DNA from 2 places in the Streptomyces sp. PTL18 genome. Region 2 is predicted to be linked to the other one. Evidence: riboswitches for the same ligand, from Rfam matches in the RefSeq annotation. Region 2 holds a riboswitch; the other holds the start of a gene.

Region 1 (4,806 bases), on a different contig from region 2:
ACCTTCCGGGACGGCCCGCCGCCCAGCGCGCCATCCATGCGCCGCAGGCCTGGAACAGGCCGTCGACGTCACAGAAGTGGGCCAGCACCAGCACGGCCGCCAGAAAGCCGACCACCGGGCCGAGGCGCTCGGCCTCGGCCCGGGCGTGGTCCAGGGAGATGGCGCCGGTGAGGATCGCGATCCCGGCGGCCGGAACGGCCCAGACGGCCTCCGGCAGTTCGAAGGGACGCACCACCGCGCCGGCCAGGACGGCGACGAGGAGCAGGACGGAGAGAGCCTCGGCGAGCGGGGGGTTCAGGGTTCGGTCCTTACGCGAAAGGATCGGCGGTGCTCGTCCATCACACCAGATCCGTCCGAGACGCTCTGACCCGAGGCTCCCTTGTATGCGTGGGGGTGTCTTCCGGGCTGCCGTGTCGTGTGCGTGGGGGTGTCTTCCGGGCTGCCGTGTCGTGCGCGCGGGCGCCTCTCCCCGGCCGCCGTCACGTGCGCGCGCGCAGCCTCCAGCCGTGGTCCACCGGTCCGATGCCGGCGCCGAGCGCGAAGCCCGCCGCGATCGCCTCCGTGACGTACTCCTTGGCCTGCCGCACCGCGTCGGGCACCGTGAGGCCCTGCGCGAGACCGACCGCGAGGGCCGAGGCGAGGGTGCAGCCCGTGCCGTGGGTGTGCCGGTTGTCGTGGCGCGGTGCCCGCAGCCAGTGTTCCCGCCGGCCGTCCGTGAGCAGGTCGGTGGCCTCGCCCGGCAGGTGCCCGCCCTTGACGAGCACCCACCGGGGCCCGTAGGCCAGCAGGCGGTCGGCCGCGCGGCGCATGCCGGCCTCGTCGGTCGCCGAGACGCCGGTCAGCTCCGCGACCTCGTCCAGATTGGGCGTCGTCACCGTGGCGAGCGGCAGCAGCCGGGTCCGTACGGCGTCCAGGGCGTCGTCGGCGAGCAGCCGGTCCCCGTGCTTGGAGACGCTCACCGGGTCCACGACGACCGGTGCGGGTGCGTCCGCGAGCAACTCGGCGACCGCCTCGACCAGCGCGGGCGAGGCGAGCATGCCCGTCTTGACCGCCTGTACGCCGATGTCGTCGACGACGCTGCGGTACTGGGCGCGCACCGCCTCCACCGGCAGTTCCCAGGCACCCTGCACGCCCACCGAGTTCTGCGCGGTCACCGCGGTGATCACGCTCATCCCGTGGGCGCCGAGCGCCAGCATGGTCTTCAGGTCGGCCTGGATCCCGGCGCCACCGCCGGAGTCGGAGCCGGCGATGGTCAGAACACGGGGCGGCGCGGTCATGCGCGGCCCTCCTCTCGGGCACGCGGGCGACTGGTCTCTCGTACGCGCAGCGGTGCGTAGAGCGCGAGGGCGACCAGGAACGCCACGTAGTAGGAGATGTCGCCGCCGTGCAGCGCGTGGGCGGCCGGGCCCGTGTACAGGCCGGTGTCCATGAACGGCACCGCTGCGGCGAAGGCGCCGGCGAACGCCAGCAGCGGCGGCCATCCGGAACGAGGCCGGGCGGTCGCGGCGGCGAGGTCGACCGCGGTGCCGCGCCGCACCAGCCAGTCGACGACCACGATCGCCACGAAGCCGGGGATCCAGTAGCTGACGAACAGCAGCACGTTCTGGAAGCGGGCGGTGGTGTTCGCCGCGTGCATCCACAGCACCAGGGGGAAGCCCAGCACCACGGCGAGGGCCGCTGCCAACGGACGCGGCAGGCGAACCCCGACGGTCTGCAACGCCAGTGAGCCGCTGTAGTCGTTCATCGCGTTGCTGGCGAGCGCCGCCAGCGCCACGGCCAGCAGCCCGAAGGCACCGGCCGCGCCACCGCCCAGCACATGGTCCACGCCCGCGGCCGTCTGGTCGGTGAGCACCGAGGCGCCCCACAGCCCGAGGACCTGCACGGCCACGAAGGACACCACGAGGCCGAGCAGCGTGCACCAGAACATCCGGGCGCGTGAGGTGGCGCGCGGCAGATAGCGGCTGAAGTCGCTGGCGTACGGCGCCCAGGACAGCGACAGGCTGAGGGCGATGGTGCTGGTCAGCACGAAGGCGCCGACCCGGTCCGCGCCGTGCGCGGTGCCCGTCCAGGCGGGGTGCACGCTGCCCGCCATGCGCAGGGCGATCAGCGCGAACGCGGCCGCCAGCACGAACGTCATGACGATCTGCAGCCGGTGGATCGCCTCGTAGCCGAGGACCCCGAGGGCTCCCTGCGCCAGCATCACCACCAGCACGCCCAGCCAGAACGGCCAGCCGGCGAGCCGTGCCAGCGCGTCCCCGCCGAACAGCCCGATCAGCGCGTCCCAGGCGATCGAGGACAGCCACTGCAGCACCCCGGGCACCACCACGGCGCGTCCGAACGCCAGCCGGGCGAGCGGCAGCTGGCCGGCTCCCGTGCGGCTGCCCCAGGTGCTCAGGTAGGAGGTGGGCACGGCGCCCAGCACCGTGCCGAGGACGACGGCGGCGAGCGCGGTGGTGAAGTCCAGGCCGAGCGCGATACCGATGGTCCCGGTGAAGACGCCGGTCATGGTCAGGTTGGGGGCGAACCACACGGTGAACAGCCGGCCCGCCCCGCCGTAACGATTCGTCTCGGGGACCGGCTCGATGCCGTGCCCCTCCACCCTGAGGTCGCCGGGAGCGGTCGGCATCCGCCCGTCGAAGACGGTGCACCGGCCGCCGGTGGGCAGCCCGCCCGAGACATGCGCCGATGGCATGAAAGACATCCCTCCGCCAGTGCGAACTGGTTCAGGTTCGACGGGTGTGATCTCAGCCCGCAGAGCGGGCACCCCGTGTCCGGTACGGCGGCAAGACTAACCCGAGGACGGGAATCAGCCACACGCAAGGGCCGCTGCCGGGTCAGCGGCCCTCGGGATGTCGTGCCGGCGGGTCAGCGCCGGGTGTAGATGAAGCCGATCTTGTCGACCTCGTCGCCGGAGCGCCCGTGGAAGCCCGCGATCTGCCAGCCGGGGGGCGCCGTACGGGTCACGCAGTCGGACGTCGTGGTGCCGCCCGCCAGGCTGCGGCCCAGATTGGTCGTGAACTTCGCGAAGAAGATCCTCGTGTGACCGTCGTACGGGCCCTCGCACAACTGCGCACTCGTCACGTACTCGTCGCTGCCCAGTGCCAGCGAGGACGCCGTGCCGCCCGTGCCGCCGTGGGCGAGCGTGGTGCCGTCCGTCAGCGTCACGCCGATCCGGTCGACACGGGAGCCGCTGCGCAGCGAGATGCCGGTCGCCCGGGCGCCGGCCGGGACGCCGGTGATGTCGTTGAAGTAGTCACCGTGCGGTCCGCCGAACCGGTCGCTGAGCCGGAAGGCGGAGTTGCGCGCCCAGCGGAAGGTCGCCGTGATCGGGTCGTGGTCGGAGAGCATCTTGCCGTCGCCGGTGAGGAACTGGGCGTGCTCGTTGGTGTACGCGGTGGCGTCGAGCGAGACCGGCTTGCTGCCCCGGTAGAGGATCTTGTCGACTACCTCGCAGCTGTCGGTGACCGCGTTCTCGTCGCACAGCAGAGGGTCGCTGCCCTTGGCGGGCGGGGTGCCGCCGCGCACCAGCCGGACCCAGGCGTCGGTGAGGCCGTTCGCGGTGGCGAACTCGGCGATCGTGTCGCCGGAGCGCGTGTAGCGGGTGTTGGTGTCGCCCATGACGACGACGGCGTTGCCCGCGGAGTGGGTCCTGATGAAGTCGGTCAGCTGGTTGAGGTTGTCCGCGCGCGAGGCCAGGTCGCCGTCGTTCGTCCCCGCGTTGGTGTGGAGGTTGTAGAAGTCCACGTAGACGCCCTCGGCCAGGCGCTCCCGCATGAACGTGAAACCCTTGGGAGTGAGGCAGTCGCCCGAGTCGTACTGGCACGAGTTCCAGTGCACGCGCTCGAAGTCGTCGGTGTCGTAGGGGATCGCGGACAGCGTGTTGAGTCCGCTGCCGATGCCGGCGCCGCCGCTGGTGGGCGTGCGGTACGGGTGGGAGTCCGAGGCGTACAGGTATGAGTGGTAGTTGAAGTCCTCCTGCACATGGACGATGTCGTAGGGGCCGAGCCGCGAGCCGATGGTCGTGGTGCTCGACTGGCGCGGTGTCGGCGCGCTGGAGATGCCCTCGGGCAGGCCGGCGACGTTGTAGCTGAGCACGTTGAACGTGCCCGAGTCGGCCGCCGCCGCGCTGGGCGCGGTGGCCGTGAGACCGCCGAACGCGGCGGCAGCCGCCGCGAGGGTGGCGAGGAGTCTGCGCATGGGGACGGCTCCTGGGGGGTGACGGGGGAATGTTGCGCACATGTCAAAATACGCGGCCGAGGAGCTCCGGGGAACGCGCTTTCTGCGGTTCCGGCGAAGATTTCATCCGGCGGTCGCCGAGGTGTCGGCGACCCCGGGGGGCGGCACCTTCGGTACCGGACCGGGGCCGGGACCGGGTGCGGGAAGGCGTGCGACGGGCGCTGCCCGGGTCGCCTGGCCCCGGCAGTCCCCGGGGCCACCCTCACGCCGCGTGCTCGCGCACTTCTTCCGCCAGCTTCTTGTCGAGTGCCGCGCGCACCAACGCCGCCGCCAGCACCGCCGGTTCGGTGTCCTCCGCCAGCTTCACCAGCTTCTCCGGGGCCTTCGGCAGCCCCAGCCGCTCCGCGCCCGACAGTGCCTTCGCGTCCAGATAGGGCGCCACCTCCGGCCACACGCGCTGCACCTCGCGCAGGAAGATGTCCGCGCCGGCCGGGCCGATCCCCGGTACCTCCTGCAGCAGTCGGCGCAGGGCGGAGACGTCCCCGTCGGCCTCCTTCCGCAGCCGCCGCAGGTCTCCGCCCCAACGCCGCGTCAGCAGCTCGGCTCCGTCGCCCAGTTGGGTCGCCGTGC
Region 2 (4,806 bases):
GGTGCATCACCTTCAGCGCGAGCACACGGTCCAGACGGATGTCCAGGGCCCGGTAGACGGTGGCCATCCCGCCGACCGCGATCCGCGCGTCGACGCGATAGCGGCCGTCGAGCACCTGCCCGACGAGAGGGTCCTGAAGGGTCGTATCCACGCTGGTGAGTCTACGAGGGCGCACTGTCACCCACCGGCCGCGGCGGGTATACCGGGGCCCGACTGCAGCCGACCTGTGACGCACCCCTCTCCTGGCCGGCTCCGGCCGCGGTGCCCGTCAAGCTCCGGCCGCGGTGCCCGTCAAGGAGCGGCGTCCGGTGCGTGCTCCGGGGGCACCCCTGCTCGAAGAGCTTGGGGGAGTGCCGGCCGGAAGCCCTCGTACCGGACGTACGCGGCGAGCGTGCGTGCCGGGCGTCGCGACGGGGCGAACGTGGTCTGTTGCGGCACTAGAACGCCGGCAGCTCCGGGTCCAGCCCGGCCATGCCCTCCGTCGGCGACGACGCCTGCGCGAAGTGCCGGCGCGGGATACGGCCCGCCCGGCGGGCGAGCCGGCCGGCCTCCACGGCGTGCCGCATGGCCTCCGCCATCAGGACCGGCTCCTGCGCCCGCGTCACCGCCGAGGCGAGCATCACACCCGCGCACCCGAGCTCCATCGCCAGTGCCACGTCCGACGCGGTGCCCGCGCCCGCGTCCAGGATGACGGGCACGCGCGCGTGCTCCACGATCAGCTGGAAGTTGTGCGGGTTGCGGATGCCGAGCCCGGACCCGATCGGGGAGCCGAGCGGCATGATCGCGGCGCAGCCGGCGTCCTCCAGCCTGCGGGCGAGCACCGGGTCGTCGTTCGTGTACGGCAGCACGGTGAAACCGTCGTCCACCAGTGTCTCGGCCGCCTCCAGCAGCTCGATCGGGTCCGGCAGCAGGGTCCGCTCGTCGGCGATGACCTCCAGCTTGACCAGATCCGTGCCGAGCGCCTCGCGCGCGAGGCGGGCGGTGAGCACGGCCTCGCCCGCGGTGAAGCAGCCCGCGGTGTTCGGCAGTACCCGGATGCCCAGCTTGTCGAGTACGGACAGGACCGAGCCGTGCACCGAGGCGTCGACGCGGCGCATCGCCACCGTCGTCAGCTCCGTACCGGACGCCGTCAGCGCCCGCTCCAGCACGTCCAGGCTGGGCGCACCACCGGTCCCCATGATCAGCCGGGACGAGTAGGTCGTGCCTCCGAGGACGAAGGGATCGTCAGCCATGGGTCAGCCTCCTTGGACGGCGGTGAGGACCTCGACGCGATCACCCTCCGAGAGGGACGTCGACGCCCACTGGGCGCGCGGGACGACGGTTTCGTTGACGGCGGCGGCCACGCCCGAGGGGGCGGCGGTCAGGCTCCGCACCACCGCGTCGAGCGCGACACCGGGGGCGACCTCGTGGGTCTCCCCGTTGACCGAGATGTTCATATGGGCTGCTCCGTGAGTGCGGCGGCGGTGAAACGCCGGGGCGTGAAGGGGCGGGCCTCCTCAGGGAGCTCACCGGTGGTGAGCACGTGCGCCATGACGTCGCCGGTGACCGGGGTGAGCAGGACGCCGTTGCGGTAGTGCCCGGTGGCCAGCAGCAGGCCGTCCAGCTCCGTGGGGCCGAGCAGCGGCGCGTTGTCCGGGGAGCCGGGCCGCAGACCCGCCCGGGTCTCGGTGAGCGGCAGCTCGGTGATCCCGGGCACCAGCTCGTGCGCGTCCCGCAGCAGCTCGTACACCCCGCCCGCGGTGACCGCGGTGTCCCAGCCCAGCTCCTCGCTGGTCGCGCCCACCACCAGTTCGCCGTTCTCGCGCGGCACCAGGTAGATCGCGCCGCCGCGGACGACGGCCCGCACGGTACGGCTCAGGAACGGCGCGTACCGCTCGGGCACGGTCAGCCGCAGCACCTGCCCCTTCACGGGGCGCACGGGCGGCAGCACGTCGTCCGGGACGCCGGCGAGCCGCCCGCTGAGGCTGCCCGCGGCGAGGACGACCTGCCCGGCCGCGAGCTCGGTGCCGTCGGCGGTCCTGACCCCGGCCGCCCGCCCCCGCACGACCGCGAGCCGCTCGGCCCACACCCGGTGGAAGACCACGCCGGCACGTTCGCAGGCCGTCACCAGGGCCGCGGCCAGGCGGCGCGGGTCGATCTGGTGGTCCCCGTCGACCCTGAGCCCCCCGCGCACGCCCGGCGCGAGCATCGGCTCCAGGCGGCGGCACTCGCGCCCGCTCAGCCACTCCGACGTCAGGCCCGAGCGCTGCTGGAGCGCATGCAGTTCGCGCAGCTCGGCGCGGTCGTCGGCGTCGAGCGCGACGGCGAGCGTGCCGCAGCGGCGGTAGCCGAGATCCCGGCCGGTGGCCTCGGTCAGCTCGGCGGCGAAGTCCGGGTAGCGGCGCGCGGAGGCGAGATTCAGGGCCAGCAGCGTCTGCTCGCCGTAGTGCAGCTCGGTGACGGCGGCGAGCATTCCGGCGGCCACCTGCGCGGCTCCGCCGCCCGGCTCCGGGTCCACCACGGCGGTGGCGAACCCGCGCTGTGCCGCCCGCCAGGCGGTCACGAGCCCGATGATCCCACCCCCGATGACGAGGACGTCCGGCACGGTCGGCGGTGCGTGCGGTGCCGACGGTTCGTCCGGTGTACGCGACATGGGTGTCCAGCCCCTCCCTTCGCCGGCATGACCCGGATCAGGTTCGTACGGTCGGAGGCCGTCCCAGCCGCCCTCTCAGCCCGGTACGTCCGGGCTCCCGCGAGTGCTTACGGTGGCAACCCTAGCCCTCGCGGCACCGCCCTCGTAAGACAGCCTCCGGTCGCCCGACGGCTGTGCAGGACGTCACCCAGCACGCCCCCTGACTGACAATCCGTCAGTTGTCTATGGTGATCAGGTGAGCGAGCAGACGCAGGCACGGGGCGGCACGGCACGGCGCGTCGTCGTCGTGGGCGCGGGCATGGCCGGGGTGCAGACCGCGGTCGCCCTGCGGGAACAGGGCTTCACCGGCAGCGTGACACTGGTCGGCGCGGAGCCGCACCAGCCGTACGACAGGCCGCCGCTGTCCAAGGCCGTGCTGCTCGGCAAGGCCGAGGGCTCCGCCTTCGACGTCGACTTCGAGGCGCTGGGCATCGAGCTGCAGCTGGGCCGCGAGGCGACGGGCCTGCGGCCCGGGGACCATGAGCTGGACACCGAGCGGGGACCCGTCCCGTACGACGTCCTGGTCGTCGCGACCGGTGCCGAGCCCGTTCAGCTGCCGGGTGCGGAAGGCGTCCCCGGGGTGCATCTGCTGCGCACGCTGGACGACGCCGAGCGGCTGCGCCCGGTGCTGGCCCGGCAGCACGACATCGTGGTCGTGGGCGCGGGCTGGATCGGTGCCGAGTTCGCCACCGCGGCCCGCGAGGCGGGCTGCGCGGTGACCGTGGTGGAGGCCGCGGACCGGCCGCTCGCGGGAGCGCTGCCGGCGGCGGTCGCGGCGCCGATGGCGGCCTGGTACGCGGACAGTGGGACCGAGCTGCGCACGCACGCGCGCGTGGAGCGCGTCGAGCCGGGCGCGGTGGTCCTGGACGACGGCTCCCGGGTGCCGGCCGGGGCGGTGGTGGTGGGCATCGGGGCCCGGCCCGCCACGGCATGGCTGGCCGGGTCCGGGATCGAGCTGGGCGTGCACGGCGAGGTGCAGGCCGACGACCATCTGCGCACCTCCGTGCCGGACGTCTACGCGGTCGGCGACTGCGCGTCCTTCCCGTCGGGCCGCTACGAGGAGCGGCTGCTCGTCCACCACTGGGACAACGCCCTTCAGGGGCCGCGCACGGTCGCCGCGAACATCGTCGGGCAGACGCCGGCGGCGTACGACCCGGTGCCGTACTTCTGGTCGGAGCAGTTCGGCCGGTTCGTCCAGTACGTGGGCCACCACGCGTCCGCCGACACGACCGTGTGGCGCGGCGATCCCGAGGGCGCGGCCTGGACGGTCTGCTGGCTGCGCTCGGGACGCCTGGTCGCCCTGCTGGCCGTGGGCCGCCCCCGGGACCTCGCGCAAGGCCGGCGCCTGATCGAATCGGGTGCCCCCATGGACCCGGCCCTCCTGTCGGACCCGTCCCGTCCGCTGAAGGAGGCGACGGCGTAGGGGCCGACGACCGGCTTCGACGGCGGCCCGGACTCCACGACCCACCCGCCGCGCCACCCCCCGTCCGGCGGCAGGCCACCCGCTCCGGGTAACCCCGCCGGAGGCGCCCCGCTTCCGACTGTCGGTCCCGGATGGCACGCTTGATCCCGTGACCGAGATTGACGCAAAGATCGATGCTCTCGTCCCCGCCTGGCTCACCCTGCCCGACATCGCCGAAATGCTCGGTGTCGAGGTGACCCGCGTACGGCAGCTGGTCAAGGAGGGCCAGCTCATCGCCGTCCGCCGAGGCGAGAACAAGGCGCTGCACGTCCCCGCCGCCTTCATCGACGAGGACAAGGTGGTCAAGGGCCTGTCCGGCACCCTGACCCTGCTGCGGGACGACGGCTTCACGGTCGAAGAGATGATCGAGTGGCTCTTCACCCCCGACCCGACCCTGCCCGGTACCCCCGCGCAGGCTCTCAGCGAGAATCGCGGCACGGAGGTGAAGCGCCGCGCCCAGGCGCTTGCCGTCTGATCCGATCCGGCCTGATCGAGACGTGGTTCGATCCGACCCGACTCCACCTGACCAGATCGGACCGATTCCGTCCGGTCAGGCCGCACACAAACAACCGTCCGCGTACGGGCCGCCGTCCATCGAGAAGCGCTCCGGCCCCGGCCGGCCGCGCCCGGCAGCGGCCCGTACGCCACCGACAACGGGGGAGCACCACCGTGC

What was found. Region 2 has a riboswitch for thiamine pyrophosphate ahead of thiO (glycine oxidase ThiO). Riboswitches for the same ligand answer to the same signal wherever they lie in the genome.
Region 1: linked by a shared signal. The riboswitch ahead of AC5WS8_RS29025 (purine-cytosine permease family protein) and the one ahead of thiO (glycine oxidase ThiO) in region 2 are both predicted to bind thiamine pyrophosphate.

What each region holds. Positions count from the first base shown of each region.
Region 1 covers NZ_JCAJZO010000019.1:134,953-139,758, reverse strand. The annotation lists gene AC5WS8_RS29035 (arsenic transporter) at 1-298, opposite strand, end outside; gene thiD (bifunctional hydroxymethylpyrimidine kinase/phosphomethylpyrimidine kinase) at 480-1,277, opposite strand; gene AC5WS8_RS29025 (purine-cytosine permease family protein) at 1,274-2,692, opposite strand; TPP riboswitch at 2,684-2,778, opposite strand; gene AC5WS8_RS29020 (jacalin-like lectin) at 2,866-4,197, opposite strand; gene AC5WS8_RS29015 (HhH-GDP family DNA glycosylase) at 4,439-4,806, opposite strand, start outside.
Region 2 covers NZ_JCAJZO010000006.1:281,543-286,348, forward strand. The annotation lists gene pknB (Stk1 family PASTA domain-containing Ser/Thr kinase) at 1-151, opposite strand, end outside; gene AC5WS8_RS14480 (thiazole synthase) at 438-1,232, opposite strand; gene thiS (sulfur carrier protein ThiS) at 1,236-1,436, opposite strand; gene thiO (glycine oxidase ThiO) at 1,433-2,632, opposite strand; TPP riboswitch at 2,630-2,743, opposite strand; gene AC5WS8_RS14495 (NAD(P)/FAD-dependent oxidoreductase) at 2,868-4,094, shown strand; gene AC5WS8_RS14500 (Rv2175c family DNA-binding protein) at 4,243-4,608, shown strand; gene thiE (thiamine phosphate synthase) at 4,803-4,806, shown strand, end outside.